Regions from separate parts of the Algibacter agarivorans genome, predicted to be linked through region 3. Evidence: riboswitches for the same ligand, from Rfam matches in the RefSeq annotation. Region 3 holds a riboswitch; each other region holds the start of a gene.
What was found. A riboswitch is a leader RNA that binds a small molecule or an ion and turns the genes downstream of it on or off. The one in region 3 is predicted to bind S-adenosylmethionine.

Region 1: another riboswitch for S-adenosylmethionine. It lies ahead of ABD935_RS10440 (O-acetylhomoserine aminocarboxypropyltransferase/cysteine synthase family protein); the one in region 3 lies ahead of ABD935_RS00800 (hypothetical protein).
Region 2: another riboswitch for S-adenosylmethionine. It lies ahead of ABD935_RS10510 (homocysteine S-methyltransferase family protein); the one in region 3 lies ahead of ABD935_RS00800 (hypothetical protein).

What each region holds. Positions count from the first base shown of each region.
Region 1 covers NZ_BAABJJ010000030.1:64,814-75,588, forward strand. Annotated here, with positions in the region: gene leuB (3-isopropylmalate dehydrogenase) at 1-880, opposite strand, end outside; gene ABD935_RS10430 (2-isopropylmalate synthase) at 962-2,137, opposite strand; gene ABD935_RS10435 (hypothetical protein) at 2,286-3,836, shown strand; SAM riboswitch class I at 3,923-4,044, shown strand; gene ABD935_RS10440 (O-acetylhomoserine aminocarboxypropyltransferase/cysteine synthase family protein) at 4,209-5,483, shown strand; gene thrA (bifunctional aspartate kinase/homoserine dehydrogenase I) at 5,507-8,908, shown strand; gene ABD935_RS10450 (trans-sulfuration enzyme family protein) at 9,057-10,223, shown strand; gene ABD935_RS10455 (RrF2 family transcriptional regulator) at 10,237-10,656, shown strand.
Region 2 covers NZ_BAABJJ010000030.1:78,537-89,311, reverse strand. Annotated here, with positions in the region: gene metH (methionine synthase) at 1-2,598, opposite strand, end outside; gene ABD935_RS10515 (antibiotic biosynthesis monooxygenase family protein) at 2,598-2,879, opposite strand; gene ABD935_RS10510 (homocysteine S-methyltransferase family protein) at 2,888-3,907, opposite strand; SAM riboswitch class I at 3,956-4,065, opposite strand; gene cysM (cysteine synthase CysM) at 4,143-5,033, opposite strand; gene epsC (serine O-acetyltransferase EpsC) at 5,017-5,760, opposite strand; gene ABD935_RS10495 (NAD(P)/FAD-dependent oxidoreductase) at 5,866-6,918, opposite strand; gene ABD935_RS10490 (precorrin-2 dehydrogenase/sirohydrochlorin ferrochelatase family protein) at 6,940-7,578, opposite strand; gene cobA (uroporphyrinogen-III C-methyltransferase) at 7,580-8,344, opposite strand; gene ABD935_RS10480 (HEPN domain-containing protein) at 8,354-10,459, opposite strand; gene ABD935_RS10475 (sulfate adenylyltransferase subunit 1) at 10,470-10,775, opposite strand, start outside.
Region 3 covers NZ_BAABJJ010000001.1:167,834-178,608, forward strand. Annotated here, with positions in the region: gene ABD935_RS00775 (hypothetical protein) at 1-48, opposite strand, end outside; gene ABD935_RS00780 (hypothetical protein) at 56-394, opposite strand; gene ABD935_RS00785 (hypothetical protein) at 398-826, opposite strand; gene ABD935_RS00790 (helix-turn-helix domain-containing protein) at 1,296-1,562, shown strand; gene ABD935_RS00795 (hypothetical protein) at 1,568-2,476, shown strand; SAM-I-IV-variant riboswitch at 2,529-2,618, shown strand; gene ABD935_RS00800 (hypothetical protein) at 2,673-3,062, shown strand; gene ABD935_RS00805 (hypothetical protein) at 3,035-3,418, opposite strand; gene ABD935_RS00810 (hypothetical protein) at 4,194-5,012, opposite strand; gene ABD935_RS00815 (hypothetical protein) at 5,128-5,310, opposite strand; gene ABD935_RS00820 (hypothetical protein) at 5,313-5,717, opposite strand; gene ABD935_RS00825 (hypothetical protein) at 5,788-6,000, opposite strand; gene ABD935_RS00830 (DUF6804 family protein) at 5,993-6,292, opposite strand; gene ABD935_RS00835 (helix-turn-helix domain-containing protein) at 6,499-6,711, shown strand; tRNA gene ABD935_RS00840 (tRNA-Arg) at 7,029-7,102, opposite strand; gene ABD935_RS00845 (GatB/YqeY domain-containing protein) at 7,116-7,565, opposite strand; gene ftsZ (cell division protein FtsZ) at 7,744-9,732, opposite strand; gene ftsA (cell division protein FtsA) at 9,786-10,775, opposite strand, start outside.

The DNA of each region.
Region 1 (10,775 bases), on a different contig from region 3:
ATGCAATAGGGTTTGCAATGCCTTTGTTTGCTGCTTTGGTGTAAGCACCATGGATAGGTTCAAACATGGCATGCTTATCGCCAATTGATGCCGATGCTAATACCCCAATGGAGCCCACAATAACGCTAGCTTCTTCTGAAAGGATGTCACCAAACATGTTTTCGGTTAAAATAACATCAAACTGTCTTGGGTTAATAATAAGTTCCATGGCAGCATTGTCAATATACATATAGTTTAACCTAACATTTGGATATTGCGGTGCTATTTCTTGCACGACACGCCGCCAAAGACGAGAGCTTTCTAAAACATTAGCTTTGTCTACTAAAGTCAGCTTGCGCTTTCTAGATTGCGCTGCTTTAAACGCTAGATGAGCAATGCGTTCTATTTCAAACCGACTATATCTACAGGTGTCTGTGGCAGTATTGCCATCTTCGCTAAGATGTCTTTCTCCAAAATAAATACCACCTGTTAATTCTCTGTAAATAAGAATATTGGTGTCTTTAATTTGCTTTACTTTTAATGAAGATTTATTTAATAAATCTTCATAGGCAATTACGGGCCGTATGTTGGTGTATAATCCGAGTTCTTTGCGAATGCCTAAAAGCCCTTGTTCTGGACGTATTTTAGCATTAGGGTCGTTATCGTATTTTGTGTCTCCAATGGCTCCAAATAAAACGGCATCTGCTTTTTTACAGATGTTGATAGTTTCTTCCGGTAATGGGTTCCCCGTTTTATTAATGGCACTGGCACCAACTAATGCTTTCTTAAAAGTAAATATATGATTGAATTCCATAGCTATAGCTTTCAAAACCTTAACGGCTTGAGCGGTAACTTCTGGTCCTATGCCATCGCCAGGTAAAACGGCAATATTTAATTTCATTCAAATTGGTTTAATTTTCCTTAAAAGGAAAAAGGAATTATAAATTAAACGGATTAGGCTTAATTAATGAAATTTATTCGATTAAGAGGAAACAATTTCTTTGTATACCTTACTGTTCTCAATTATTTGGTGGATATCGTTATCATCAACTTCTTTTTTCTTATCGGCAAAATCTAAAAAGTTAGTATAAATTTCGTCTAATTGAAGTTTGGTTAATTCGTATCCCACATTTTTTGCTCTATATGCCAATGCGGCTCTACCGCTTCTTGCCGTTAATACAATAGCAGATTCTGTTACACCAACATCTTTTGGGTCTATAATTTCGTAAGTTTCACGATTTTTAATCACGCCATCTTGATGAATCCCAGAACTGTGTGCAAAGGCATTAGCTCCAACAATGGCTTTATTTGGTTGGGTGTAAATACCCATACTGTCAGAAACTAATTGGCTAATACCATAAAGCATTTCTGTTTGAATTCTAGTATCAAGATTTAAGTAAGGATGTTGTTTTAAAATCATAACCACTTCCTCTAAAGCCGTATTTCCTGCACGTTCTCCAATACCATTTATCGTACATTCTATTTGACGGGCGCCATTAATGACACCTTCAATAGAGTTTGCTGTAGCAAGCCCTAAATCGTTATGGCAGTGACAAGATAAAATAGCTTTGTCAATACCTTTTACGTTTTCTTTCAAGTACTTGATTTTTGCACCATATTCATGCGGAAGGCAGTAACCAGTTGTATCTGGAATGTTTAAAACAGTAGCTCCTGCTTTAATTACAGCTTCGCAGACTCGCGCTAAATATTCGTTATCGGTTCTGCCGGCATCCTCGGCATAAAACTCCACATCTTCAACAAAAGATTTTGCATAACTTACCGCTTTAACAGCACGTTCTATAATGGCTTCTTGAGTCGATTTGAATTTGAATTTTATATGAGAATCAGACGTTCCAATACCTGTATGGATTCTTGGTGTCTTAGCATATTTTAATGCTTCGGCAGCTACTTTTATATCATTTTCTACAGAACGGGTTAACCCGCAAACTGTTGCATGTTTTACAATTTTAGAAATGGCTTCAACCGATTTAAAATCACCGGGGCTTGATACTGGGAAGCCAGCTTCAATAATATCCACGCCTAAATTATCAAGCTGTTCAGCAATAATTAATTTCTGTTCAGTATTTAGCTTACAGCCAGGGACTTGCTCGCCATCTCTTAGCGTGGTATCAAAAATTTGGACTTTATTATCAGACATTTATTGAAATATATTTTCGTATTGTTACACGAATGTATATTTTGGTTTCTTAAATAGAGAATTCAACATATTGTTTTTACGATGTTTAACTTCGTAATTACTTAATTAAATAACTGACAATAAGATAGTTAATGCTATTTTTACACCTATGACAAGAGAGCAAAAAGATAATTTGTTTGTTTTGATAAAGTCGTTGTCTAAATCTGAAAAAAGACAATTTAAGCTTTATGTAGGAAGATTGGGGGTAAATGAAGACTCAAAATTCTTGATGCTTTTTAATATTCTTGATAAACTTTCAGTTTATGACGAAGCTATTATTCTGAAGAAAGGTATAGTAAAAAAACAGCAATTATCTAACCTGAAAGCACATTTATATAAGCAGATATTAATTAGTTTACGATTAAACCCTTCGCACCAAGATATCAGAATTCAGATACGTGAGCAGTTAGATTTTGCAACCATTCTATATCATAAAGGGCTTTATAAACAAAGTTTAAAAATTTTAGATAAAGCAAAAAATTTAGCTATTTCGCATGAAGAAAAAAATGTGGCTTACGAGATTGTTGAACTTGAGAAAGTAATTGAATCTCAGTATATTACACGAAGTCTTAGTAACAGGGCCGACGAACTTTCTATTCAAGCTAAAGAGTTAAGTCAGCATAATGTATTGGCTAGTAAACTTTCCAATTTGTCGCTTCAATTATATGGGCAGTTTTTAAAAACGGGTTATGTGAAAAATAAATCTGAAACAAAACGTATTACCCAGTATTTCAATGATAGACTTCCTAAATATGATATTAATGATTTAGGATTCAGAGAAAAATTATGGCTTTATAAAGCACATTTGTGGTATAGCTTTTTAACACAAGATTTTTTGGCTTGCTACAAATATGCTTCTAAGTGGGTAGATTTGTTTTATAAAAACAAAGACATGATTGTTTTAAATCCAGTCTTTTTTTTAAGAGGAAATCATTATTTGTTAGAAGCGTTATTTTATTTAAAGCAGTATGAAAAGTTTAAGGAAGCCTTATTTAAATTTGAAGAAATAACCAAAGAAAAATGGTTCCCTTTTGATGATAATATTGATGGATTAGCCTTCTTGTATATTTACAATAACAAGTTTAATTTACATTTTATTGAAGGTAGTTTTGATGAAGGTTTACCTTTGATTGATGAGGTCTTAGAGCGTTTAAAGAATTATAAAGACCGTATAGACGAGCATCATATTATGGTGTTTTACTACAAGATAGCCAGTATGTATTTTGGTGCAGGCGAAAACAAAAAATGTATTTATTTTTTAGAAAAAATAATCAGCAACAAATCATTACAAATGCGCGAAGATTTGTTGTGTTTTTCTAGAATATTGAACCTTGTAGCGCATTATGAGGCTGGGTTAGATTATAACTTGGATGTTTTAATTAGAAGTACCTATAAGTTTTTGATTAAAATGGAGGACTTATATGAAGTGCAAAAGGAATTCATTAAATTTTTAAGAGGGTTGGGTGATATTTATCCTCACGAAGTAAAAGGTGAATTTATAAAACTTCATAAGAAATTGAAGGAGTTTGAAGATGACCCTTACCAAAGTCGTGCTTTCTTATATTTAGATATTATTTCTTGGTTAGAGTCCAAAATCCAGAATAAACCTATTGGATTGATTATTAGAAAAAAGTTTCAAGATAATATAGCGCGAAAATAAGTTTTTCTGAAATTTTCATCAAAAAATTTGGATATTAACTTTTTCTGAACGAATATTTGCATCACAAAGTTCAAACACGTATTGAAATGTTATCAAGAAAGGCGGAGGGATTAGACCCGTTGAAGCCTTAGCAACCCTTTACTTGTAAAGAAGGTGCTAAATTCTACTTAAACTACTAAATGTATTTAGTGTTTTAGATAGATAACCCAACGAAATTGCTGTATGTAGTTTCTAAAATCTTTTTAACATTTTTCTATAAAGTACGCTTCGAAAGGAGTGATTTATTATTAACCAACAGCCTTTTTTATCTCTCCTTTGGTGAGGTCGGAAATATTGAATATATTTCCAAATAAGGTCTAAAAAATTAGAAAAATGAGTGATCAAAAATTAGCAACAAACGCATTACATGCAGGGCATGACGTAACAGCAAATGGTGGAGCAAGGGCAGTGCCTATTTATCAAACAACATCTTATGTGTTTAATAACTCAGACCATGCAGCAAACCTGTTTTCTTTACAAGAATTAGGGTTTATTTATACAAGATTAAATAATCCAACCAATCAAATTTTACAAGATCGTCTTGCGGCCGTAGAAGGTGGTATAGGAGCCGTGGTATTTGCTTCAGGAACGGCAGCAATATCAACTGGATTACTAACTTTATTAAAATCGGGAGATCACATTGTCGCTTCAAGTAGTTTGTACGGAGGTACTTATAATTTGTTGAGTGTAACTTTACCAAGATTTGGCATTACAACAACATTTGTAGATGCTTCAAACCCTGATAATTTCAAGGATGCGGTGCAAGATAATACTAGAGCGTTCTTTGTAGAATCTTTAGGGAATCCTAAACTAGACGTTTTAGATTTAGAAGCGATTGCTGAACATTCCAAAGCAGCAGAAGTGCCTTTTATTGTTGATAATACAGTAGCAACTCCAGTATTATTAAACCCAATTAAGCATGGCGCAAACATTGTAATACACTCATTAACCAAATATATTGGCGGACAAGGAACATCTCTTGGTGGTGCTATTATAGACGCAGGAACGTTTAACTGGGCAAACGGAAAATTTCCTGAATTTACTGAGCCATCAGCAGGGTATCACGGATTAAAATATCATGAAGTTTTAGGAGCGGCATCTTATACTTTTAAATTGATTTTAGAAGGATTAAGAGATTTTGGTGGCGCTATAAGTCCAACAAACGCATTTAATATCATTCAAGGTTTAGAAACGTTGCCAGTTAGAATCAAGCAACATAGTGAAAATGCATTAGAAATAGCTAAATGGTTAGAAGCGCAAGACGAAATAGCTTGGGTAAACTATCCTGGTTTAGAAAGTAGTAAATACAAAGCTTTAGCGGATAAGTATTTACCTAAAGGACAAAGTGGTATCGTAACTTTTGGTCATAAAGGTGGTTTTGATGCGGCTAAAAAAATAGCTGATAATACCAAGTTGTTTTCGTTGTTGGCAAATATTGGTGATACAAAATCTCTAATTATCCACCCCGGAAGTACAACGCATCAGCAGTTGGACGAAGCAGAACAAGAATCGGCAGGTGTATCTGGTGATTTAATTCGTTTGTCTGTTGGTATTGAAGATATTGACGATTTAAAAGCAGATTTAAAAGCGGCTTTTGAAACGATATAATTAAATATAAACAAAAACAACAATTGAAGCATCCATTGCAACATATTAACATTGAATATTTTACTACACAAAGTAAAGTGTCTGTCCCTGAAATTAAGTTAAGCTATCAGGTTTTTGGTAAATCGCTAGGAAGTGCGCCTATTGTTTTGGTAAACCATGCTCTTACAGGTAATAGTAATGTTGCAGGAAAAGATGGTTGGTGGGAAGATTTGGTAGGCAACAACAAAGTAATTGATACTAAGCTTTATACTGTTTTAGCTTTCAATATCCCAGGTAATGGTTTTGATGGATTTGTAATTGATAACTACAAAGATTTTGTTGCTAGAGATATTGCCAATTTGTTTTTAATTGGTTTAAAAGCCTTAAAAATAGAAAAGTTATTTGCTGCTATTGGAGGCTCATTAGGTGGAGGCATTGCATGGGAAATGGCCGTTTTAAAACCAGATTTTACAGCCCATTTAATAGTGGTTGCAACCGACTGGAAATCTACCGATTGGTTGATTGCCAATTGTCAAATTCAAGAGCAGTTTTTATTAAATTCTAAGCATCCAGTACATGATGCCAGAATGCACGCTATGTTATGTTACAGAACACCAGAATCTTTTAAAGAGCGTTTTCAGCGTTCTAAAAATGAGGATTTAGAGATTTTTAATGTGGAAAGTTGGTTGCTGCATCACGGTAAAAAGTTGCAAGAACGTTTTCAGTTGTCGGCTTACAAATTGATGAATCAGCTTTTAAAAACCATTGATGTAACAAAAAATCGAAAAGCAGATTTAAATGTTCTAGAAAATATTGAAGCTAATATTCATATTGTAGGTGTCGATTCTGATTTGTTTTTTACTGCGGAAGAAAACAGGCAGACACATAAACAATTAGCGGTAACACATGCGAATGTAACTTACAACGAAATTAATTCGGTACATGGGCATGACGCATTTTTAATGGAGTACGAGCAGTTGGAAAAAATTATAGAAGGCATTTTTGTGCCAGATTCTAAAAAGAGAAAAATGAAAGTATTAAAGTTTGGAGGGAAGTCTTTAGCCAATGGAGAAGGGTTGAATAAAGTGATTTCAATCATTGAAAATAAAGTGCAGGCAGGCGAGAAAATTACAGTAGTAGTTTCAGCACGCGGTAATGCAACTGATGAACTTGATGCTATTTTAAACATGTCTCATAAAGGGGTGGATTATAAGGCGCAGTTAGAAGCCTTTAAAGATTATCAAAGAGAGCCGCTTAAAACGATTGATTTTTCAGAAGAATTTTCAATTTTAGATAAGCTGTTTGAAGGGGTTAGTTTATTACGTGATTACAGTAAGAAAACCAAAGATGAAATTTTGGCGCAAGGCGAATTATTGTCTGTTAAAATGGTTTCAGAATTACTGAATCAAAAGCAAATTAAAGCGCAAGCTACGGATGCTAGGCAACTCATTAAAACCGATGGCGTATTTGGTAATGCACAACCTATTTCGCAAGTTTCTAAAGACAATATCAAACAATATTTCAAACAGAATAATAGTGATACCATAAATGTCGTTACAGGTTTTATTGCATCAAATTCTAATAATGAAACAACAACGTTAGGTAGAAATGGAAGCAATTATACGGCTGCATTGTTGGCTAATTATTTAGATGCGGAAGAGTTGCAAAATTATACGCATGTTAGCGGTATTTATACCGCAAACCCAGATTTGGTTGAGGATGCGCAAAAAATTAGAGAATTATCATTTAGCGAAGCTAATGAATTAGCCAATTTTGGAACCACCGTTTTACACGCAAAAACCATTATCCCTTTAGTAGAAAAAAACATTAACCTTCGTATTTTAAATACCTTTAATTCAGATGATGAAGGCACATTAATTACGGCAAAACCAAGTTCAAAAGAAGTGACCTCGTTATCCGTTTTAGATAATGTAGCGTTATTGAATTTAGAAGGGCGAGGGTTATTAGGAAAAATAGGTGTAGACGCAAGAATTTTTAGAGCACTAAGCGACCATGGAATAAGTGTAAGCATTATTTCCCAAGGCTCATCAGAGCGAGGTATAGGATTAATTATTGATGCCGATCAAGCAACTCAAGCGGTTATTGCTTTAGAGCGTGAGTTTGAAAGTGATTTTTACTCGCAGGACGTTAATAAAATTGCAGTGGTTGATGATGTTGCAGTCATATCGATTATTGGTATTGAATTGAGTTCATTTCATAAACCATTTAATGCGCTTATAAAAAATCAAATAACGCCGTTGTTGTTCAATAATACAGTAACAGGTAGAAACGTGAGTTTAGTAGTTAAAAAGAGTCAGCTTCATAAAGCAATGAATGTGATTCATGGCGAGGTTTTTGGAATTTCCAAAAAAATAAACATCGCTATTTTTGGTCACGGCGGTGTTGGTAGCGCTTTGATTAATCAAATTTTAAAATCGAAAAACGATATTGAAAAACGAAAAGGGGTTAATCTTAATGTATTCGCCATAGCCAATTCTAAACAATTGCTTTTAAGCAAAAAAGGAGCGGGTACAAATTGGGAAGATGCTATAAAAACAGCTTCAAAGGAAAGTTCAATTGAAGATGTTATTGCTTTCGCGAAAGCGCATCATTTAGAAAATTTAATTGCCGTTGATAATACAGCGAGTTCAAGTTTCTATCAAAACTATGTGCCGTTAGTTGAAGCAGGATTTGATTTAGTGTCGTCAAACAAAGTAGCCAATACCGTGTCGCATGATTTTTATAAAGAGTTGCGCGTTCAATTAAAAGAAAATAATAAGCAATATTTGTATGAAACAACGGTTGGTGCAGGGTTACCATTAATCGATACCATTAAATTATTGCACGAGTCTGGTGAGAATATCACAAGAATCCGTGGGGTGTTTTCAGGTACGTTGAGTTATTTGTTCAATAGTTTTTCAATTGAAAATAAACCGTTTAGCGACATTATTCAAGAAACTATTGATAAAGGGTTTACAGAACCAGATCCAAGAGAGGATTTTTCAGGAAATGATGTGGCAAGAAAGCTGTTAATTCTTGCTAGAGAGTTAGATTTGCAAAATGAATTTGAAGATGTTTCAGTTCAAAATTTAATTCCTGAAGCCTATCAAAATATTTCTGTGGATGAGTTCTTAAAACAGTTATATGTTTTAGATAACCAATATCAGAAAATAAAAGATGACCAAAAAGAGGGACATGTTTTAAGATATGTAGGAGATTTATCGGGTGATTTATCACAAGACAAAGGGAATTTAGAAGTTAAATTAGTATCCATTCCAGAAGATAGTACCTTAGGACATGTAAAAGGTTCTGATGCTATTTTCGAAATATTTACAGAAAGTTATGGCGAACAGCCAATAGTAATCCAAGGCGCAGGCGCAGGAGCAGAAGTGACAGCACGTGGTGTTTTTGGTGATATTTTGAGGTTGTCTAAGCATATCAATTAAATTTTCATTCCCGAGAAGGCGGGAATCTGTAATATTTCTGAATGTTATATCTCCTGTAAGGTTTCAAAAACCTTTTAGGTATAGTAGAAAAAACAAACTATTAAGACCTACAAGGTTTTCAAAACCTCACAGGTCAAATCACATAAAGATGAGCAAAAAACAATTCGAAACAGAAGCCATTCGTACCCAATTAGAACGTACTGAATCTTTAGAACATACAAGCCCATTATACTTAACGTCAAGTTTTGTGTTTGAAGATGCTGAAGATATGCGTGCGTCGTTCACAGAAGAAAAAGAACGTAATATTTATAGCCGTTTCACAAACCCTAATACCACAGAGTTTGTAGATAAGGTTTGTAAAATGGAAGGTGCAGAGGCTGGATATGCTTTTGCAACGGGGATGTCTGCTATTTTTTCAACCTTTGCAGCTTTATTAGAAAGTGGAGATCATATAGTTTCAGCACGTTCCGTATTTGGTTCAACACATACTATGTTTACTAAGTATTTACCAAAATGGAATATTGAGACTAGTTATTTCAATATTAATGAACCGGAAACTATTGAAAGTTTCATCACTCCAAAAACAAAAATATTATATGCAGAATCGCCAACAAACCCAGCGATTGATATTATAGATTTAGAGTTGTTAGGAGATATTGCCAAAAAGTATAACTTAATTTTAATCATTGATAACTGTTTTGCAACACCATATTTGCAACAACCTATAAAGTATGGTGCGCATTTGGTCATTCATTCTGCAACTAAATTAATGGATGGTCAGGGTCGTGTTTTAGGCGGTGTAACCGTTGGTAATGCCGATTTAATTCGTGAAATTTATTTATTTGCTAGGAATACAGGGCCTGCATTATCACCATTTAATGCATGGACCTTATCAAAAAGTTTAGAAACACTTGCTGTTAGAGTAGACAGGCATTGCGAGAATGCATTAAAAGTAGCTGAATTTTTAGAAAATCACCCAAAAGTGAATTGGGTAAAATACCCGTTTTTAAAATCGCATCCACAATATGAAGTTGCTAAAAAGCAAATGAAACTTGGAGGTAATATTGTTGCTTTTGAGGTTAAAGGTGGTATTGAGTCAGGGCGAAGTTTTTTAAATGCCATAAAAATGTGTTCGTTATCTGCAAATTTAGGAGATACTAGAACTATTGTAACACATCCGGCATCAACAACACACCATAGTTTAGGAGAAGAAAGCAGACTAGCAGTTAATATTACAGATGGTTTGGTTAGAGTTTCTGTTGGTTTGGAGCATGTAGATGATGTTATCCAGGATTTGAAGCAAGCTTTAAATTAAGTATATTCGCAATATGCTATCCAAAAAAACAAAATACGGACTAAAAGCACTCACTTATATTGCAAGAAGCGAAGGCGATATGCCTGTTCAAGTTGCTGTAATAGCTAAGAGTGAACAAATTCCTCAGAAGTTTTTAGAGAGCATTCTTCTAACCTTAAGGAAATCTGGAATTTTAGGTTCAAAAAAAGGAAAGCATGGCGGTTATTATTTACGACATGAACCTTCAGAAATTAAAATGACCGATGTGATGCGTGTTTTGGAAGGCCCCATTGCCATGGTGCCTTGTGTTAGTTTAAATTATTATGAGAAATGTGACGATTGCCCAGATGAGCATCTGTGTAGTGTCAATAAACTCATGTTGCAAGTTCGTGATAGTACACTTAAAGTGTTTAGAAATACGACTTTAGCAGATTTATCTAGTACTAACGAATAAAGAATTCCCAAAATATTTCCAATTTTAAAATAATTTTCTGCACTTAATCCTTAAAATATTTCATTATTCTAAAAAATGGTTAATACTATTTGTAGTGTAAAAAAAAGTGTTATTTTTGC
Region 2 (10,775 bases), on a different contig from region 3:
TACTTGGTCATCTGTAATTTTACCCAAACCAAAATATTTAGCTTCAGGGTTTCCAAAATAATAACCCGAAACGGCTGCAGCTGGCCACATCGCTAAACTTTCGGTTAATTTTACGCCTATTAATTTTTCAACCTCAAGCAATTCCCAAATGGTTTCTTTTTCTAAATGGTCTGGACAAGCAGGATAACCTGGTGCTGGACGAATGCCTTTATAACTTTCTTTAATTAAATCGTTGTTAGATAAATCTTCATTTGCAGCATAGCCCCAATGTTTGGTTCTTACTTGTTTGTGTAAATATTCAGCAAAAGCTTCTGCAAATCTATCCGCAATAGCTTGCGCCATTATCGCATTATAGTCATCCTCTTTATCCCTATAACTATCGGCTAATTCTTGCGCTCCAAATATTCCAACACAAAATGCGCCCATATAATCTGTCTTACCAGAATCTTTTGGTGCAATAAAATCTGCTAAAGCATGGTTAGGAACCCCTTCACGTTTTTTTAATTGCTGACGTAACGTTCTAAAAACAACAATTTCCTTACCTTTTTTCTGAACAGAAATATCATCTTCATTAATCGAGTTTGCTTCAAACAAACCAAAAACGGCTTTAGGCTTCAATAATTGTTTTGCAATAATATCTTGAACCATCTGTTGCGCTTCTTCATACATCGTTGTGGCCTGTTCGCCAACAACATCATCCGTTAAAATATCTGGAAATTTACCATGTAAATCCCAACTTCTAAAAAACGGACTCCAATCTATAAACGGTACTAATTCTTTTAGACTTAACTGCTTTAAGATCTGAACACCCAATTCCTTAGGTTTTACAATTTCAGAAGTTTCCCAATCAATTTTATATTTTCTATCTCGTGCTTCATTAATCGATATATAAGATTTCTCTTTACCGCGTTTTAAAAACTTGGTTCGGAATTCATCATAATCCGTCTTCATTTTAGCAACATACTCATGAGATGTTTTCTTATTCAACAAATCACCTACAACCGTTACCGCTCTTGAGGCATCATTTACATGAACCACAGCGTTTTTATACTGCGTATCAATCTTAACCGCAGTGTGCGCTTTAGAGGTTGTTGCGCCACCAATTAGTAATGGCAATTCAAAATTCTGACGCTGCATTTCCTTTGCTAAATACACCATTTCATCAAGCGATGGTGTGATTAATCCAGACAACCCAATAGCATCAACACGTTCTTTTATAGCTGTATCAATAATTTTTTCAGGTGGTACCATAACCCCCAAATCAACTATTTCGTAATTATTACATGCCAAGACCACACTCACAATATTTTTACCAATATCATGCACATCGCCTTTTACAGTTGCCATTAATATTTTACCAACAGGCTCTTGTTTATCGCCTTTTTCAGCTTCAATAAACGGATTTAAATAACCAACCGCTTTTTTCATCACACGGGCAGATTTTACTACTTGTGGTAAGAACATTTTACCAGCGCCAAATAAATCCCCGACTACGTTCATTCCAATCATCAAATTACCTTCAATAACTTCAATAGGTTTATCTGCTGCTTGTCTAGCTTGCTCTATATCTTCAATAATAAAAGCATCAATCCCTTTTACTAAAGCATGTGTAATTCTATCTTGCAATGGATTTTCTCTCCATGATAAATCCAATCCTTTTTCTACTTTCGAACCTTTAACGGTTTCTGCAAAATCGAGTAAGCGCTCAGTAGCATCGTCTCTTCTATCTAAAATAACATCTTCAACATGTTCTAATAAATCTTTTGGTATATCATCATAAATCTCTAAAAGTGCAGGATTTACAATGCCCATATTCATACCTGCTTGAATGGCATGATATAAAAACACCGAATGCATCGCCTCACGAACGCCATTATTACCTCTAAAAGAAAAAGACACATTACTCACTCCTCCACTTACTGAAACATTCTCTAGATTTTGACGAACCCAACGTGTTGCTTCAATAAAGTCAATCGCATTTTTGCGGTGCTCTTCCATGCCTGTTGCAACAGGAAAAACATTTAAATCGAAAATGATATCTTCTGAAGGAAAACCAACTTTGTTAACCAAAACATCATAGGAGCGTTTTGCAATTTCTATACGTCTTTCATAATTATCAGCTTGTCCATCCTCATCGAAAGCCATGACAATAACAGCAGCTCCATAGCGTTTTATTTGCTTAGCTTCCCAAATAAACTTGTCTTTACCTTCTTTAAGTGAAATAGAATTCACAACACATTTACCTTGTACCACTTGAAGACCAGCTTCAATGATTTCCCATTTTGAACTATCAATCATGATTGGCACACGACAAATATCAGGTTCGGCAGCAATCAAATTAAGGAAACGAATCATCGCTTCTTTACCATCAATCAATCCATCATCAAAATTAATATCGATAATTTGTGCTCCACCATCTACTTGATGACGAGCAATGTCTAAAGCCTCATCAAATTTTTCTTCTTTAATTAATCGTAAAAATTTGCGAGAACCAGCAACATTAGTACGTTCTCCAACATTTATAAAATTGCTGTTTTCGTTCAAAACCAAAGGTTCTAAACCAGACAATTTCATGTATTTTGTTTGTTTTATTTTCATTACTTATAATGCTCTACTGTTGGAAATGGGTCATAAAAATGGTGCAATAACGCTTTCCATTCTTGGTATTCATCTGACTTACGAAATCCGATTTCATGATCTTCAATCGTTTCCCAATTCACTAATAATATATATTTATCGTCTTGCTCAATACATTTTTTAAGTTGATGTGAGATGTAACCTTTCATTGAAGATATAATTTTTTCTGCTTTTTGAAAACTAGTTTCAAAATCTGGAGAAAGACCTTCTTTTATATTTAATGTGGCTACTTCTAAAATCATATCTTTACTTAACGAGACCCTTTGACTGTGCTCAAGGCGACAGCTTCACGTGGTTTGTATTTTGCCGCTATGTTTGCAATTTCTCTAATATGTTCTGGTGATGTTCCGCAACAACCACCAATAATATTGATTAAATCCTTTTTTAAATATTCTTCAATTTGTTCACCCATTTCTTCTGGCGATTCATCATATTCTCCAAAAGCATTTGGTAAACCTGCATTAGGATGTGCTGAAATTGCAAAATCAGTTTTAGAAGCAATCGCCTCTAAATGCGGTTGTAATAAATTTGCCCCTAAAGCACAATTGAATCCAACAGATAATAAAGGAATATGTGATACTGAAATTAAAAACGCTTCAGCAGTTTGTCCAGACAAGGTTCTACCTGAAGCATCTGTAATCGTTCCGCTTAACATAACTGGAATATCTATACTTCTTTCATCTTTTACTTCTTCAATAGCAAATAATGCTGCTTTCGCATTAAGCGTATCGAAAACCGTTTCAACTAATAGTAAATCTACACCACCATCAACTAAAGCTTCAACTTGCTGTTTGTATGCTATTCGTAATTCATCAAAAGTCACCGCTCTATATCCTGGGTCATTTACATCTGGCGACATACTAGCCGTTCTGTTTGTTGGCCCTATAGAACCTGCAACAAAACGTGGTTTATGTGGTTCTTTAGCAGTGAATTCATCAGCAACTTCTTTAGCGATTTTAGCAGATTGATAGTTGAGTTCATAGACCAAATCTTCCATTTGGTAGTCTGCCATAGCAATTGTGGTTCCTGAAAACGTATTGGTTTCAACAATATCTGCACCTGCTTCAAAGTATTTTCCATGAATGGTTTTAATGGCTTCAGGCTGTGTAATAGACAACAAGTCGTTATTACCCTGTAATGGTGTTGGGTAATCTTTAAAGCGATCGCCTCTAAAATCTTCTTCTGTGAATTTGTAAGCTTGTAACATGGTACCCATGGCGCCATCTAAAACTAAAATTCGTTCTTTTAATGCTTGTTGTATATTTGACATTTGATCTTTATTAGCTGCATGTCATCAAGAAAAGCTAAGGATTACTTTTCGTTATCTTTCCAATACTTTCATACTAGTAGAATTTAGCACCTTCTTTACAAGATAAAGGGTTGCCAAGGTTTCAACGGGTCTAATCCCTCTACCTTTCTTGATAACACTAGTACGTTAATGAACTCGCGAACAAAAGTACTAACTATATTCCTTTATTCACACTTATTTTATAAAAATTGTACCCTTACTCAAACAATGTTGACGACAAATACCTATCACCTCTATCGCAAATTATGGCTACAATGACACCTTCTTCAATTTGTTCTGCGATTTTTAAAGCACAATAGACAGAACCGCCACTACTCATTCCAGCAAAAACACCTTCTTCTTTGGCTAATTTTATGGTTGTTCTTTTGGCATCTTCTTCTGAAACATCTACTACGATATCAACCTTTTTAGGCTCGAAAAATTTTGGCACATACTCTGGTGACCATTTTCTAATCCCAGGAATTCTTGCACCATCTGCAGGTTGTGCTCCAACAATAGTGATAGCTGGGTTCTTCTCTTTTAAATATGTTGAAACTCCGGTTATAGTTCCAGTTGTTCCCATGGCAGACACAAAATGAGTCACATTTCCTTTAGTTGCTTCCCAAATTTCTGGACCAGTAGTTTTATAATGCGCTTTCCAATTATCATGATTTTCAAACTGATTTAACAACGTGTAGCCTTTTTCATCTCTGAGCTTAAAAGCTAAATCTCTTGAACCTTCAATACCAACATCAGCAGGTGTCAAAATCACCTCAGCGCCATAAGCCCTCATCGTTTTAACGCGTTCTTCAGTAGAATTCTCAGGCATGATTAATACCATCTTCAATCCCAATAGTTTTGCGATAAAAGCTAAAGCAATGCCTGTATTTCCGCTAGTAGCTTCAACTAAAGTGCCTCCTATTTTTATATCACCTCTTTTTAAGGCTTCATTAATCATGTTGAACGCAGGCCTGTCTTTAACACTTCCTCCAGGATTATTACCTTCTAATTTTAGAAACAATCTTACTCCCTTTTTTGAAATAAGATGAGTTGCTTCAACCAATGGTGTATTGCCTATCTGACCAATAATACTATTTTCGAATTCCATTTTTTCTTGGTCTTATTTTAATTTCAGTTTGATAGGTTACTAATGAGTTTTCAGGAACAGATTCCGTAATCCAAACGTTAGCACCAATTATACTATTTGCTCCTATGACGATGTCTCCTCCCAAAACAGTGGCATTAGCGTAAATGCATACATTGTCCTCTATAGTTGGGTGTCTTTTTGTGGATGCCAAACTTTTAGATACCGAAATACCGCCTAAAGTTACCCCTTGATAAATCTTAACATCTTTACCGATAATAGACGTTTGGCCAATTACAATCCCTGTACCATGATCGATATAAAACGACTCGCCAATGGTTGCTCCAGGATGAATATCAACTCCTGTAATACCATGAATATACTCACTCATCATTCTTGGTAAAATATGAACTCCAAGCTTATATAGGGCATGACTCAATCGGTAAATTGAAATGGCATAAAAACCAGGATAAGCCATGTAAATTTCAGCTAAAGAATGCGAGGCTGGGTCATTTTTCTCAAATGCAATAGCATCTAAATCCAGTTTTCTTCTAATCTCTGGAAGTTCTGTTTTAAATGTTGCCCAAATGCCGCTACCATTTTCTATCTCTAATTTAGACAGTATTTTAAGAAATGTTTTTTCTAAATACTCCTCATGAACTTCTTCTTGTTCACAATCAAACAAGGAATAAAACAATCTTTTCGTGAATGTTTTTGCTGTATCTTTAAGGCAAACGTTATAACTTTTCATCTTTTAAATAAAAATACCTACAAGATTTTAAAAACCTTGTAGGATTAGAAAATATATTTGTTTTTAAGACCCGTAAGATATTAAAAACTTAGCAGACCTTTCAAATTAATTTATTGCTTGAACAACTGCCTTTGGCGCTTCTTTACGTGATCCGTCAAAACCATCAATTCCACTAACCGTTGTATATTTTAAAACATATTTTTTTCCTGGATTGATAATTCTATATGCGGCTTGACACATTAAAGTTGCCTCATGGAAACCACAAAGAATTAATTTCAATTTCTCTGGATAGGTATTCACATCTCCAATAGCAAAAACACCTGGAATGTTCGTTTGGTAATTTAATGAATTATCCACTTTTATAGCGTTCTTCACGATTTCTAATCCCCAATTTCCTATAGGCCCTAATTTAGGCGACAAACCGAATAATGGAATAAAATGATCCGTTTCTTTTTTAATAGTTTCCCCATCTCTCACATAACTAACCGCTTCAATTTTACCATCACCATGCAATTCTTTAACCTCTGCTGGCGTTACTAAATTTATTTTACCAAGCTTGGTTAATTCTGCTACTTTTTCAACAGAATCTAAAGCGCCTCTAAATTCATTTCTTCTGTGAATTAAAGTCACTTCTGAAGCTATATCGGTCAAAAAGATACTCCAATCTAATGCAGAATCCCCTCCACCAGAAATAACTACTCTTTTACCTCTGTAAAACTCAGGATCTTTAATAATATATTCAACCCCTTTATCTTCATAATCAGCAATCCCTTCAATAGCTGGTTTTCTAGGCTCAAAAGACCCTAAACCGCCTGCAATAGCAACTACTGGAGCTTGATGCTGCGTACCTTTATTAGTGGTAACAATAAACGAGCCGTCGTCTTGTTTTTCAATGGTTTCAGCACGTTCTCCAAGCGTAAACCCTGGTTCAAATTGCTTGCCTTGTTCCAATAAATTCCTAGTTAAGTCTCCAGCTAAAATTTCCGGAAAACCAGGAATATCATAAATCGGTTTTTTTGGGTAAATCTCAGAACATTGCCCACCTGCTTGTGGTAATGCGTCAATTAAATGACATTTCAATTTCAATAAACCTGCTTCAAATACAGTGAATAACCCTGTTGGACCTGCTCCTATTATAAGTATATCTGTTTTAATCATTTCTGCTATTCTTTTAATACCTTATTTTTTTTCAATTAATCCTTTTGTGAATTCATTTAGTGTTTCCACTTTTTCTTCGAAATCACCTTTTATTGTTTTTCTGTATTCGTTTAAATTCTTCACTAAATCATCTACATTTTCTGGAATGACATCCTCAAAAAACTGACGTAAACGTTTAGCTGTTGTTGGTGACTTTCCATTTGTTGAAATCGCCACTTTTACATGTCCTTTAGTTACGATACCTCCCATATAAAAATCGCAATATGGAGGGTTATCGGCAACATTTACTAAAATGCTTTTTTTTCTGCAACGCTTATAAACCTTAACGTTAACTTCAGGAACATCAGTCGTTGCCACCACAATATGCTTTCCTTTTAAATACTTTTTTTTGTATTTATCTTTTATTAAAACAACATCGCCTTTTCTTGCTAATTCAATAGTCCCTTTTCTAAACATAGGCGACACCATGGTTACATGCGCATCTGGACTCGATTTTAAAAGAAACGTTAATTTTTCTTCGGCTACAAAACCACCACCTACAATAAGCACGTTTAAGTTTTTTGCCTTTAAAAAAATAGGATATAAATTATTCCGATCCTCATCTGCTCCTAAAGAAGGAACAGGACTAGAATTTTTTATTTTATCGTCTTCAATTAGCATCTTACAGATTTTGATTGGCTTCTTTTAACACAGAAGATAATTGAACCCGTTCTTTTACTACATCACCAATAACTATTATTGCCGGAGATGATAATTGCTTTTCTTTTACAACCTGTTGGATATTACGAATGGTTCCTATACCTACATTTTCATTATCTCTCGTTCCATTTTGAATGATGGCTACAGGTGTGTTTCGCTTATTTTCTGCATAAAAAACTTTCACAATATCAGCCAGTTTATGCATGCCCATTAAAATAACAACGGTTGCGGTTGACTTAGCTGCTAAAGTGACATCATTTGATAACGCATGGTCTTTTGTTGTTGCTGTAACGACCCAAAAACTCTCTGACACTCCTCGTTTTGTTAATGGAACACCTTGATATGCCGGCACAGCTAAAGCTGATGATATCCCGGGAACAACATAAGTTTCTAGACCAAATTGCCTTACATAATCAATCTCCTCACCACCGCGACCAAATACAAATGGATCCCCTCCTTTTAATCGTACTACATGTCCTTTTTCTTTGGCTTTAGCAACAATTAACTCATTGATTTGTTCCTGCTGAAATACATAACACCCCTTACGTTTTCCAACAAATATTAGTTCTGCATCTTTGGACGCATATTCTAATAATGCTTCGTTAATAAGCGCATCGTAAAGAACAACATCGGCAGATTTAATTGCTTTAATTGCTTTAAGCGTAATTAAATCGACATCGCCAGGACCTGCGCCTACAACCGTTAACTTTGGGGTTTTTAAACTCATTCTTATTCTTTAAACCGCTTTATTGTTAAGCACTGCTGTTTCTTTTTCTCTGTAATTTCTAACTGCTGCTAAAAACTTATTTGCACTATCAATATAATTTGCAGCAAAATCTTTAGTTGGTGCATTTTTATTAATTTGATAAATCAATTCTGAGAATGAAGTCCCTAAATTAATTTTCCCACCTTCTGTAAAAAATTCATCAAACTGAGAAACAATTCCAGCGTGTGTATTTGTCTTTTTATTCTCTGCTAACAATAACGCTTTCGCAGAATTAACTAAAGATGTGTAAGCGTAATAAATGGCACTAGAGTATACTTTATCTTCAAAAGAAGTCTTAGCATTTTCAATTTTTTCTTCACTTTCTAGAAATAAAGTGGCAATTAAATCTATAACAACACCAGCACATTCTCCAATTCCAATTTCTTTAACGTACTTTTCTTCTTCACCCCAATCAATAAAATCTTCTTGAGTTAAATTAGTAACGTCTTGTAAATCGTTTAAGAAATCGTAGAAGTATTTTTCTCCATTTTCTTTATAATACTCAACAAATTGCTTTCCGTTAGCATTCGCTTCAAAATCGTTTAAAATTCTGCGCAAAGCTTCAGGACCTCTTTTACTTGGTACTTTTACAACTTTATCAGCAAAGGCAGCATTCCCATCTCCTAAATTCCCTCCACCTAATAAAACTTGTAACGCTGGGGCTACTAATTTATCTGGTGTACGAACTGACATTCCTTGGAACCCAATATTTGCCATATTGTGTTGTCCACAAGCATTCATACAACCACTAATCTTAATAACAAGATCTTCATTCTTTAAATATTGTGGATATTCTGATTTGATAACTCGCTCTAATTCATCAGCAATACCTGTACTACTAGCAATACCTAAATTACAAGTATCTGTACCTGGACATGCTGTAATATCAACAGCTTTATTGTAACCTGCTTCTACGAAACCTAATTGCTCTAATTCTGTATAGAAAAATGGCACTAAATCTTCCTTAACAAAAGGAATAACTATATTTTGACGTAATGTTAAGCGTACTTCTCCAGCGCCATATTTATCAACCAAATTAGCTAATAAACGCGCTTTATCTGTATAAAAGTCTCCTAACAAAACTTTAATTCCTATGGCAACATAGCCTTCCTGTTTTTGAGGAATAATATTAGTTGATTTCCATAAATCAAAAGCCGCTTGATCTTTAATCTCTACTTGTGGCGTTTCAACCGAAACTGGTTTTGAAGCCACATAAGTGTCTGCATCAATAGCAACACTTTTTAAGGCAATTGCTTTTTGTTCTTCAGCAATTAATGCTTTAAAAGCATCTAAGCCTATATCTTTTAATAAAAATTTCATACGCGCTTTAGCACGACTTTTACGTTCGCCATAACGATCAAAAACTCTTAAAACACCTTCCATGATTGGAATGATTTTATCAGTTTCAACAAAATCGTATAACACATCTGCATGACGTGGTTGAGACCCAAGTCCACCAGCGACCATGACTTTGAACCCACGAACACCTTCTTGTACTTTAGCGATATAACCAATATCGTGTAAGTAAGACAATCCTGTATCTTCATCAGTAGAGGAAAAAGACACCTTAAATTTACGTCCCATTTCTTGACAGATTGGGTTACGTAAAAAGAATTTATACAATGCATCCGCATAAGGCGATACATCAAAAGGTTCGTCTATATCAATACCTGCTGTTTCAGAAGCTGTTACATTTCTTACTACATTTCCACAAGCTTCACGTACGGTAACCTCATCCTTTTCTAATTCTGCCCAAAGTTCTGGAGTCCTATCTAAATCCACATAGTGAATTTGAATATCTTGACGTGTTGTAATATGCAAACGACCACGAGAGTATTCATCAGAAACTGCTGCGATTCTGCGCAATTGATTACTTTTTAACTTCCCGTAAGGCACTTTAATACGAATCATTTGCACGCCTTCTTGACGCTGACCGTAAACTCCACGTGCTAAACGAAGACTTCTAAATTTTTCTTCGTCGATTTTACCGTTATGAAAAAGCTCAATCTTATTGGCTAATTCTATAATGTCTTTTTGGACTATCGGATTTTCTATTTCTGTTTCGAAACTTTTCATCTTCTTCTTTTTATTGAATAAAACCTGCTCCAACCGTATTATTTGATTGTGGATCAATCAAAATGAAAGAACCATTTGTTCTATGATTTTTAAACTGATCGTAAAAAATAGGTTTATTTAACTTGAATGTTACTGAAGCAATATCATTGATTTTTAAACCAGTTACGTCCTTTTCAAAACCTGAATAATCTGGATTAATTTTATGATTAATTCTATCTACTTTTGCCAATACTTTATTAATACCATGCTGCACGATGTACTTTCCTCCAGCAGTTAATTGATCTGAATCCATCCAACACACATTAGCAGTAAATTG
Region 3 (10,775 bases):
AAATAAAACCGCATTGAGAATATAAAATTTAGAGTTATTATATTTCATGCTAAACTTAGTTATTTAAAAACTCCGAAACTTCACCTTTTAATTGAACCAGGTCGTTGTAATTTTTTTTGGACTTAGTTATTCTTGAAGCCAAATCTGTAGCTTTCTTCCTTTTTCCAGTGTCTTGAAATTTATCAGGATGGACAGCAGTAATTAACTCTTTATATAAAGTCTTACTTTTACTAATACTATCAACGATGTTTTTAGCAGAGGATTTATAATCATCCCCATCATTTAGAATTTTTCGTCTTAATTTAGCTCTTTTAGTCCTTTTTCTAATCAGTATAACTGAAATTGGCACAAGTACCATTAACAAGGCTGTAGTTAATATAATTTTTTTTATCATTGACTATTGTATCATGTAGTCATCTATATTACCAAACTTTCTTAATGGTATTTGAAGACCTACTGTTGAATTTTCCCCCTTTACAATTAGAGTATCATAACCAACAGCCATAAGCTTTCTTACAAAACTAGGACTCTCCAGAACATACCCAGATATTTCAAACAAATCAGTATCAGTTAAATAATCATCATTCAATATGGTTATTTTAAATCCACTTCTAGGATAAATAGTACTTAAAGCATGACCAAATCCAGGCTTCCCAGGAGAGGTGGTTACACTACATTTTCTGTTAATTTCAGAAGTTAAAAATGCGTATTCAAAAACCCTATTAAATTCACCTAAAATTCTAACTCTATCAAGGTTTCCTTGAAGAACAACATCAACTACTCGATTGATTATTTTTTTTATTGTTGTAAAAATATTTGATGCCATATTTGAAAATTAACCTTAAGTGCAGCCAATATACAAAAAGGTGTCAGAAATTAAACATGGGAAAGCGTAAAATAAAATAAAAATATCGTCCAATATTTACAAGTTTTTGTGACCCAAAACTGAAAACCAGAAGAATTAGGCTAAAAAAGCACTTTTTTTTAACCTAAAAAACACCCAAAACAGGTCATTTTTATAGCATGCAATGTTAAAATTAAGTTAAACTCATTTTCATATTAACTAAGACAAAAAACTCATTTTATTAACATATTGATTATGTGATAATTACGTTTTACATTAGCTAATCCAAATTCACATTAACTAATTCAATTTCAGTACTTTAAGACGTGTTTTTTGAGCGTTTTATTGTTTTATCTTTAGAGTATAAGATTTGAGTGCGCATTCAACTTATCCCAAAAGATTCAGGCATATAAAATCCTGAACAAAAGTTGAATTATTAAATACATATAAAATGAAAAGAATACTTTTTGAAGGCTTGTCTTCAGACGAGCTTATAGGACAGCTTTGCTCAAAAATTAGCGAAATAATAGAGAGTTCAAAGCAAACAGACAAACAAGAACCAGAAGCACTTTTAACCAGACAAGAAACAGCTGAAATGCTTAAAATAAGCTTGCCCACTCTAAACAATTGGACAAAGGCAGGTGTATTAACATCTCGATACCTTGGTAGAAGAGTGTACTATAAGAAATCGGAAATTATTACCAATTTAAAAGAGTAAAAATTATGATAGATAATATAAAATTCAGAATAACAGACGCTGACAAATTAAGGTTTGAAAGTGGTATTGAAAATAATGACCTCATAAGCTTAAAATCACCATTCGATAGATTTACAGGAGAAGCTAGTGATTACCCCAAAGTTGGAAAATTGGAGAATCTAGAAATAAGGATTACTCAGAATCAAGCAATCGTTAAGGGCAGTATACATAAATACTATAATCTAATAACAGGAGCTGGAAACCAAAACCATAGCGATTTTAGTTTTAAACAATGTGAGTTTGCTATAAACAATCTTTGTGACACGCTTCAAATAAATAAAGAGGAAACTATAATTACCAATTTAGAATTCGGCTTTAATATTACAGTCAACAAAGACCCTAAGATTTTAATTAATAAACACATACTCATGTATGACCTCAAAGACCATAATAGAAAACTTAACTATAGAGGGAAGGGAAGTTATAAAGAATTTGAAAAAACAGATTATAGTTTAAAGCTCTATGATAAGGGAAAGCAATACTTAGTTATTGATAAAAACCTATTGAGAGTAGAGCTGAAAATTACAGGCTCTAGATACTTACATAAAATGGGCATAATTAACCTCAATCAATTGGGCAATTATGCTTTTAAGAGCTTGTTCAGTGCGTTTTTAAATCACTTCAATAAAATAATGATTGTTGATTCACTTAAAGCACCAGAGGGCGTTAGAGAAGACCAAATATTTTTGTTCAAAAATTGCATCAATCCGAATCATTGGAGCAATATTAAAAGTGAAGAAAAAAAAGAAACCCTCAGAGATTTTATAAAACTAATTAAGAAGTATAACCAGAATAAAATCCATTCTGTTTTAAGAGATGATATCATTAAGAAATATTACCTTCTTATGAATATAAAATCATTACAAAATGAGTAATTATATTAAAATGTCAATTATAAGACATACTACAATTAAGTAAACTATAATCTTATTGCATCAGGAACGCTTTTAGCGTACCAACCTAGCACAAAAGCAAAGGTGGTTTAGAATGCGGACTTCGTCAAAAAAATGACTCTTCCCCTATTCGTGTTCCTGGTGTGATTTTAATTCTACAAAAACTAATAAATCAGTTATGGAAAACAATAATCAAAATGAAATTCTTATAAACTTCAGAAAAGAAACACTCAACTTTAACCTCACAAAAATGGCTAAAGCATTACAAATTTCACCAAACGAACTATTTAATTTTTTTGAGAAAAGAAACACCAACCCTAGAACAATTAAAAAGTTAACTGATAGTCATTTTAATCTCTTAGCTCATTTCATCTTAGAAAGATTAGATGAAATCAATCCAGAAAATCATAAGATTAATAAAACTGAAGCGGAGATTAAAAAAATCAGAAAAGACAAAAGAGCAAAAAAGCGAAAGGGATTAAACCTAAAATCAACCCAAACTAGTATTTATGACAGATTACGAAATTACAAACACACTCCTTATATATTCAAAAATAGAATGAGATAAAATGATTCAATATTAATGGAACCATCTATTTCAGGTAAGTCCTCTAACATGATGGTTTCATCATTAAAAACAACTACAATTCTGTTTTGTGAAAGCTCATTCATAAGTTCTTTTGCAATAAAACTTACTCCATTTTTAAACGACTCTTTTTCAATTGGAAATTTAGGGTAATTAATAAAGCTTAAAGTAACCTTAGTACTTAATAAAATACCGTCTCTTTGTTTTAGCTTTTGTTGCGCTGCTGCTAATTTATTTTTAAGCTCAATTACACTCCAAAACTCTTCAGAATACCCCTTATTAAGTCCTATAGTTATTTCCGCCTTTAAAGTTGGAACAGTTACTTTATTTATGTTCATTTAATATTTTATTTATATGTCCCTGGCGAAGACCCTTACCTCAAACCCAAAAAAAAGCCCGTTTTCACACCATCAAAAAGCCCAATTTTATGCTCATTATGTAGGTATTACATTTTTCCTTTAATGGCTTGTTTTAGCTCCATTCTTTTTTTAATATAAATTATCAAAAATATTAATACCAAAACTGGATATAGAACACAAAAAATGACTGCATTTACCTCGTAGTAGGACATCCCTAATAGATTAGCTAAATTTATTATAAAATCTCCACAGTATACAAATATTTCATTCACTATATCATTCATGGCTATGGTTTTAAAGCTTTAATTCTATAGCCCATTCCTATTGACTTTACCAATAAATAGAACATCAATAAAGGAATTAGAAACACTAAGAATACGACATTCATAAACTGGTAATTATTACCCGAATGCAATGATTTTATCATACCAAAATACACAGGGTCTATGTATTTAAAAAAGGGCTTGGCATATTTGACATGATTAACTTTGCAATGGCTAGTTGTCTCAATATAACAGTACCAGGAGCATTTATCCTTTTGCACCTTACTTGAATTCATGGCTTTAACACCATTTAACTGATACGGCTTATCCTGGAGACTTGGTCTTACTGATTCATTGACTATAACCATTATTAAAAACGGCAGCATTAATATTGAGGTATACAAAAAGAACCGCTTCACATTATTATAGTTTTGAGACAAAGGAGCATTAAATATTACATAATGGGGTAAACTAATAGTTTATGCTATGCTTTAATCATAATTAATATAGGTAATGTCTGGGTCTCTATCTTCTCGTGCTGCTCTTCCATACCCACTGCTTAAATTACATCTGAATATGTCTTTAATTTCACCATTTTCCTCTTGAATGTTGTATGAAAAAGCAGGCTTTCCAATATTAGGCTTAACATAGAACTCATGGACTTTAGCTCCTATAAAACACATTTCGCATTTGCCCATAACTAATTTCACCTCTTTTATCCCTTCTCCTTTTAGATAATCGAATTGAGTCTTCATAGATTGTAGAAACCTGTACTTATCCAGTTCTTCAAAATACTGGTCTTCATCAATAAGAGGTTCAAATATGGATGCATCCAAATTCTGGCATGCTTTTATGAAGGTCTCTTTTATGAATTGAGAATTGGTCTTTGACTTGATTTTAAGCTTTATGAGTTCATCAACATCGGAATTTTCTATTGCGAATCGAGTCCTGTAATCTGTAAATAATTCAGCAATATTATGAAGCTCTTTTTGTGTTGCTATATTCGAATAGTTCAACAATTCTTTATCCAGTGCTTCCGACTCTTCAACAACTCCAGAAACGTTTCTGTATTTTTCCAGAATCAACTTTATATGTTTAAGCGTTTTTAGCTTTTGGTCTATATTATCCCAAGCCTTTTCACTTTTAAGGTAATCTTCGCTGTCCATAGTTCCTTCATTCATGTGAAACCTAAACTTACCATGGTGTATACGTAGAACTTTGGTGGCTTCTTTTTGGGTGCTGTCAATTTCCTTTTCAAGTTCATGGAAAACAGTTGAGGTTTTAGTCTGAATATCGGTTTTATTAAGCATATTGCAATTATTATTTAATTCTATATAGACTGTGAATCTTTGCTTAAATTTCGCACCAGAATACTAGTGGAATTAAGCAGAGTATAATATTTATCTCAATGAATCAGCAACACTTCTAATCAGATTTGGTGGCAAAATAAATTAAAGCTATAATAACAATTAGCCCAGTAATAAAGCCAAATTGCCCTCCAGATTCTTGTTCTTCCATCATAGCATCATGATACGCTCCTTGCTGTGAAAAAGCATCTAGTGATGAAATAATTAGTACAAGTACGGTATATATTTTTCTAGTAAGCATCTTTATTGTTTTGTTAATACCGTATTCATTATGCTATCTATGTACTCAATTTCAGTATCTGAAACTCGTTCAAATTCGTAAGTTATTATCACAGAACTTAATGTTATTTCAATAGAATAATAATCGTTAGTAATTACTTCCTTTACATTCTTTTGAACAACAGAGCCATCGGTTTGCTTTAAAATATCTTTATAACATTGTTGTATATTCCCAGTAACAATGCAAATATCATCTGTTGTAATCCTAAAACCACCAGTCTCTAAATCGTTAATCCAAGTACCTTGAATCCATCCAGGGGGATTTATCTTATCATTAGAGTTTGAATTGCTATCGCCATCAGAGGAACAGGATGCTAATATCAATGAAAATATTAAAGCTGTAAATAAGGTTATTTTTTTCGTAGCCATTTAGTTAATGTTATCATTTGATATTTAGTGCTATATGCCAAATGTATTATCCTTTTTGTTGTGTTTAGTTTTAATCCATACCACCTAATAGAGCAGCAAGTCCCATTGCCAAGAAATGCCCTATTCTGCTTAAAATACCCCAAACTATTAAAAATCCTATTGCTCCAAAAAAGCTGTCGGGTTCAATCCAGTTCCAAGCCATTATACCAGAACCAATTGAAATTCCAATTGTTACTAACCATATTAAACCAATTAATGTACCTCCGTTGTCTGAATTACTCATCTGTATTTGTTTTAATAGTGAATGATTTGATTAAAAAAAGAATGGCTGCCACAATATCAATTGGCATCCAAGCATCTTTATTGTTTAAATATATTGGTATTAATGGATTAAATACGATTGCAGCAATTCCAAACGCAATAACCCAAAAATTAAACCCATTTTCAAACTCCATAACAACTACCGCAGTAGCTCCAATTGTTACAGCAATTCTTAAAAGTGTATAGTACCCTATTGGCAGGTCTGCTAATGCAATAAACAAAAGACTTGCACATATTAGAAGTAAATATTTCATTTTTCAATATTTTTCAAAAAACTAGTTTGAGCTGCTTTTAATTTTATTGATGACATCTAAGACAATTCAATATTAAACCAAATAAGTGATATTGTTTTACGGTTTTCCTTATCCGTATAACTAACAATATTTCCTACAGAGTTAAGAATTATTTTCAAATACCACAAACATTTGGTTATTATCTTTTTAGAATAAGTAGACTTTTGATGATGCAATTGTCTTTAAAGGAAATAGACGAAAATACTCGTGAGCTACGTCTTGAAAGACAATTCCAACTTTATTTTGATGCTGATGTAGCTAAAAACCAAATTGGGCGAATAGAACGAGGGGAACATGTGCCTAATATCATATCACTAATAAAGATTGCAAATGCTTTAGATGTAGGCATTTCTGAAATAGTTGATTTAAAAAAAAATTAAAACTTCTATTTTTTAATAGAAGACCAAATATTACTTCTGTTTAAAAGACTCCTGACCCACCCCCTTTCTCAGAAATCGAATTTTTACGATTTTTTATATACCCCCCGTTCTTTTGAAAAAATCTTTTAACCCAGAGATATCTTTCCAGAAATTTTCATTTACTGAAAGTTATTCAGCCATAATTTGAAATGAGCCCGCTTAAGGTTATTCCTAAAGCCTAGTAACCCACACACCAAAATAGTGACACACAAAGTGACACATTGTATAAACAAAAAAATGCAACAAACTCTATATTAGTTTATTGCATTTTACTTTAGTGACCGCGAAGGGATTCGAACCCCCAACCCTCAGAGCCGAAATCTGATATTCTATCCAGTTGAACTACGCAGCCGTTTATTCTATGTTTAAGATAATTTAGCTTTCACAATATTAGAAATGGTTTTTCCATCTGCTTGCCCAGCTAATTCTTTACTGACCATACCCATGACTTTTCCCATGTCTTTCATGCCCTCTGCTCCTATTTGCTCTATAACAGCTACGACTACTTTTTCAATTTCTTCATCGGTTAAAGCTTCAGGCAAAAACTGGCTAATTACCTCAGCTTCGTCTATTTCTGGTAATGCTAAATCCTTTCTATCCTGTTCTAAATAAATAGCAGCACTATCCTTACGTTGCTTAACTAATTTTTGAAGTATTTTAAGCTCCTGTTCTTCTGTTAAATCTTCTTTTGCTCCGCTTTCAGTTTGTGCGAGTAATATAGCCGATTTCACAGCGCGCAATGCTGTTAAGGCTACTTGGTCTTTAGCTTTCATAGCCTCTTTTAAAGCCAACATAATATCTTGTTGTAAACCCATAATTTTTCAATATTTACTTAATGCGAAGATAAAAAAAACTTAGCATTTAGGTGTCTTGTGTAAGCATTAGTTATTTATTTTTAATTGAAGATATTCATGCCTTCGCAGGAATAAAAAACCCGAAAAGCTGAGGGACTTCTCGGGTATTAAATAACGCACTAGGTTAAATTCCCATAAATCAATCTACATTATCGTGTAAAAATGAATTATTAGTTCTTAGCTGTATATCATCATTATCGTCTAATCCAATACTTGTTCTAGAGAAATCGGTTTCAGAAGAATGTTTGGCCTCGCTTAAATCTATACCTTGACGCTTGTAAGCAGGAATTTTTTCTATGTCATCAATTTTTGAACTATTGAATTTATGATTAAAATCTTTCATTTTACGTCTGCGCTCATCTGCACGTTCTTTAAGCAATTCTGAAATGGGCGTATTCATCGGGTCAATTTCATCCGCTGTATCTTCTTCTATAGTAGGTTCTTTTAAGGTCTTCTTTTCAAAAACAACCTCTTCATCGATGTCTTCTAAAGTTTCTTTTGATATTCGTTGCTTTTTATTTATTGAAGACTCAACCTCAACATAATCATCGAGTGCATAACGCACATCGCCCTCTTCATTAGTTTCTGTAACTGTAATCAACTCAACATAATCGTTTACAGAAATGTCTTTAACTTCATCTTCAGTTAAATTATAAGATATTACATCTTCTTTTTCTTCTTCAAGGTCTTCTTCTTTCTCAAAAGATAATGGTAAATCAAAAGTCAAAGTAATTTGTTGTTCTTCTTCTATATTATCTGAAATAACTTCAACATCAGTCATATCCTCAACTTCTGTTGTCATTCTAGTTACTGGTTTAATGATGAAATCTTCATCATTTTCTTCGATGTTAGCTGTTACTTCATTATAAACAACATCAATATTCTTAATGATTTCTGAAGTAGGTATTAAATCTATATTTTCAGAAGGTTCAACAAACTTTTGTTTGTTGGAAAAACTAATAGCTTCATCTTCTTCAGTTTCTAAATCTAATGTATGACGGACTACTGGCGTTTCCTTTTTCTCTTCTAATTCTATAATAGGCGCAATAATTACTGGCTCTCTTTCAATAGAATCTAGGTCTTGTTCTTCACTAAGAGAATGCACTACTTTTTTAGTTTCTGTATTAGAAATCTCATCTTGCTGCTCTATATTGAACCCTGTAGCTATAATGGTTACAGCTATTGATTCTTCTAAAGATTCATCTTCACCTACACCCATAATGATATTAGCGCCATGGCCAGCTTCATTCTGGATATGATCGTTAATTTCACCTATTTCATCAATCGTAATTTCATGAGAACCTGAAACAATTAGCAGCAATACGTTTTTAGCTCCAGTTATTTTATTATCGTTTAATAATGGTGAATCCAAAGCTTTACGAATAGCATCTTGGGCACGGTTTTGACCTGATGCCAATGCAGAACCCATAATGGCCGTTCCACTATTACTTAATACGGTCTTAGCATCGCGTAAATCGATGTTTTGTGTGTAGTGATGTGTAATAACTTCGGCTATACCACGAGCAGCGGTAGATAGCACTTCATCGGCTTTAGAGAACCCAGCTTTAAAACCAAGATTTCCATAAACTTCACGCAGCTTGTTATTATTAATTACAATTAAAGAATCTACTACGTTTCTTAATCTTTCAATCCCTTTTTGAGATTGTTCGATACGCATTCTACCTTCAAACTGAAATGGCATAGTTACAATACCTACAGTTAAAATGTCTAAATCTTTAGCCATTTTAGCAATAATTGGCGCAGCACCAGTACCTGTACCACCGCCCATTCCAGCAGTAATAAAAACCATTTTAGTATTTGTATCGAGCATTTGAGCAATGTCATCAAAACTTTCAACGGCAGACTGCTCCCCTATATCTGGGTTTGCTCCTGCTCCTAGACCTTCGGTTAAGTTAAGGCCTAATTGTATCTTATTTGGAACGCCACTGTTTTGAAGGGCTTGAGCATCTGTATTACAAACGTAAAAATCTACGCCCTTGATGCCTTGTTGGAACATATGATTAATGGCATTACTACCGCCACCACCAACGCCAATAACTTTAATAACATTTGACTGATTCTTAGGTAAATCAAATGCGATGCTTTCGAATTCTTTTTTGCTGCTCATAATACTGTTTTACTGGGGTTTTATACTAAATATTCTCAATTCAATGGATTTAATCACTCTGCGTTATCTAAAAAATCCTTAACGCGATCTGTTAACTTATCAAGAAATGAGCGTCTTTCCTTGATAGGTTGTTCTTTAACATCTTCTTCTATTGGTGTTTCAGATTCATTTACAACTTGCTCTTCTTGTTGCTCAATCTTCTTTCTGTCTTGACGTTTTAAACCATCTAAAACTAAACCAACGGCCGTTGCGAATAAAGGGCTTGTGATATCATCATCACTATCGCCGGCCAAATGCTCGTTTGGATACCCAATTCTGGTATCCATTCCTGTTATATACTCTACTAACTGCTTTAAATGTTTTAGTTGGCTACCACCACCTGTTAAAACAATACCTGCAATTAATTTTTTCTTTTGCTCTTCATGTCCGTAATTTTTAATTTCAACATACACTTGTTCTACAATTTCAACAACACGTGCATGGATGATTTTAGACAAGTTCTTTAATGTGATTTCTTTTGGCTCTCTTCCTCTCAATCCAGGAATAGACACAATCTCATTATCTTTATTCTCACCTGGCCATGCCGAACCAAATTTTATTTTTAATAATTCCGCTTGCTTTTCTATAATTGAGCACCCTTCTTTAATGTCCTCGGTAATCACATTTCCGCCGAAAGGAATTACTGCGGTATGACGGATAATGCCATCTCTGAAAATTGCTAAATCTGTTGTTCCACCACCGATATCGATTAGTGCCACACCAGCTTCTTTTTCTTCTTGGCTTAACACCGCATTTGCGGAAGCTAATGGTTCTAACGTAATGCCTTCTAAATTTAAACCTGCACTTTGAATGCAACGCCCAATATTTCTAATAGACGATACTTGACCGACTACCACATGAAAGTTAGCTTCTAAACGGCCACCATACATACCTATTGGTTCTTTTATTTCGGCTTGCCCATCAACTTTATATTCTTGTGGTAATACGTGAATAATTTCTTCTCCAGGAAGCATTACGAGCTTATGTACTTGATTAATAAGCCT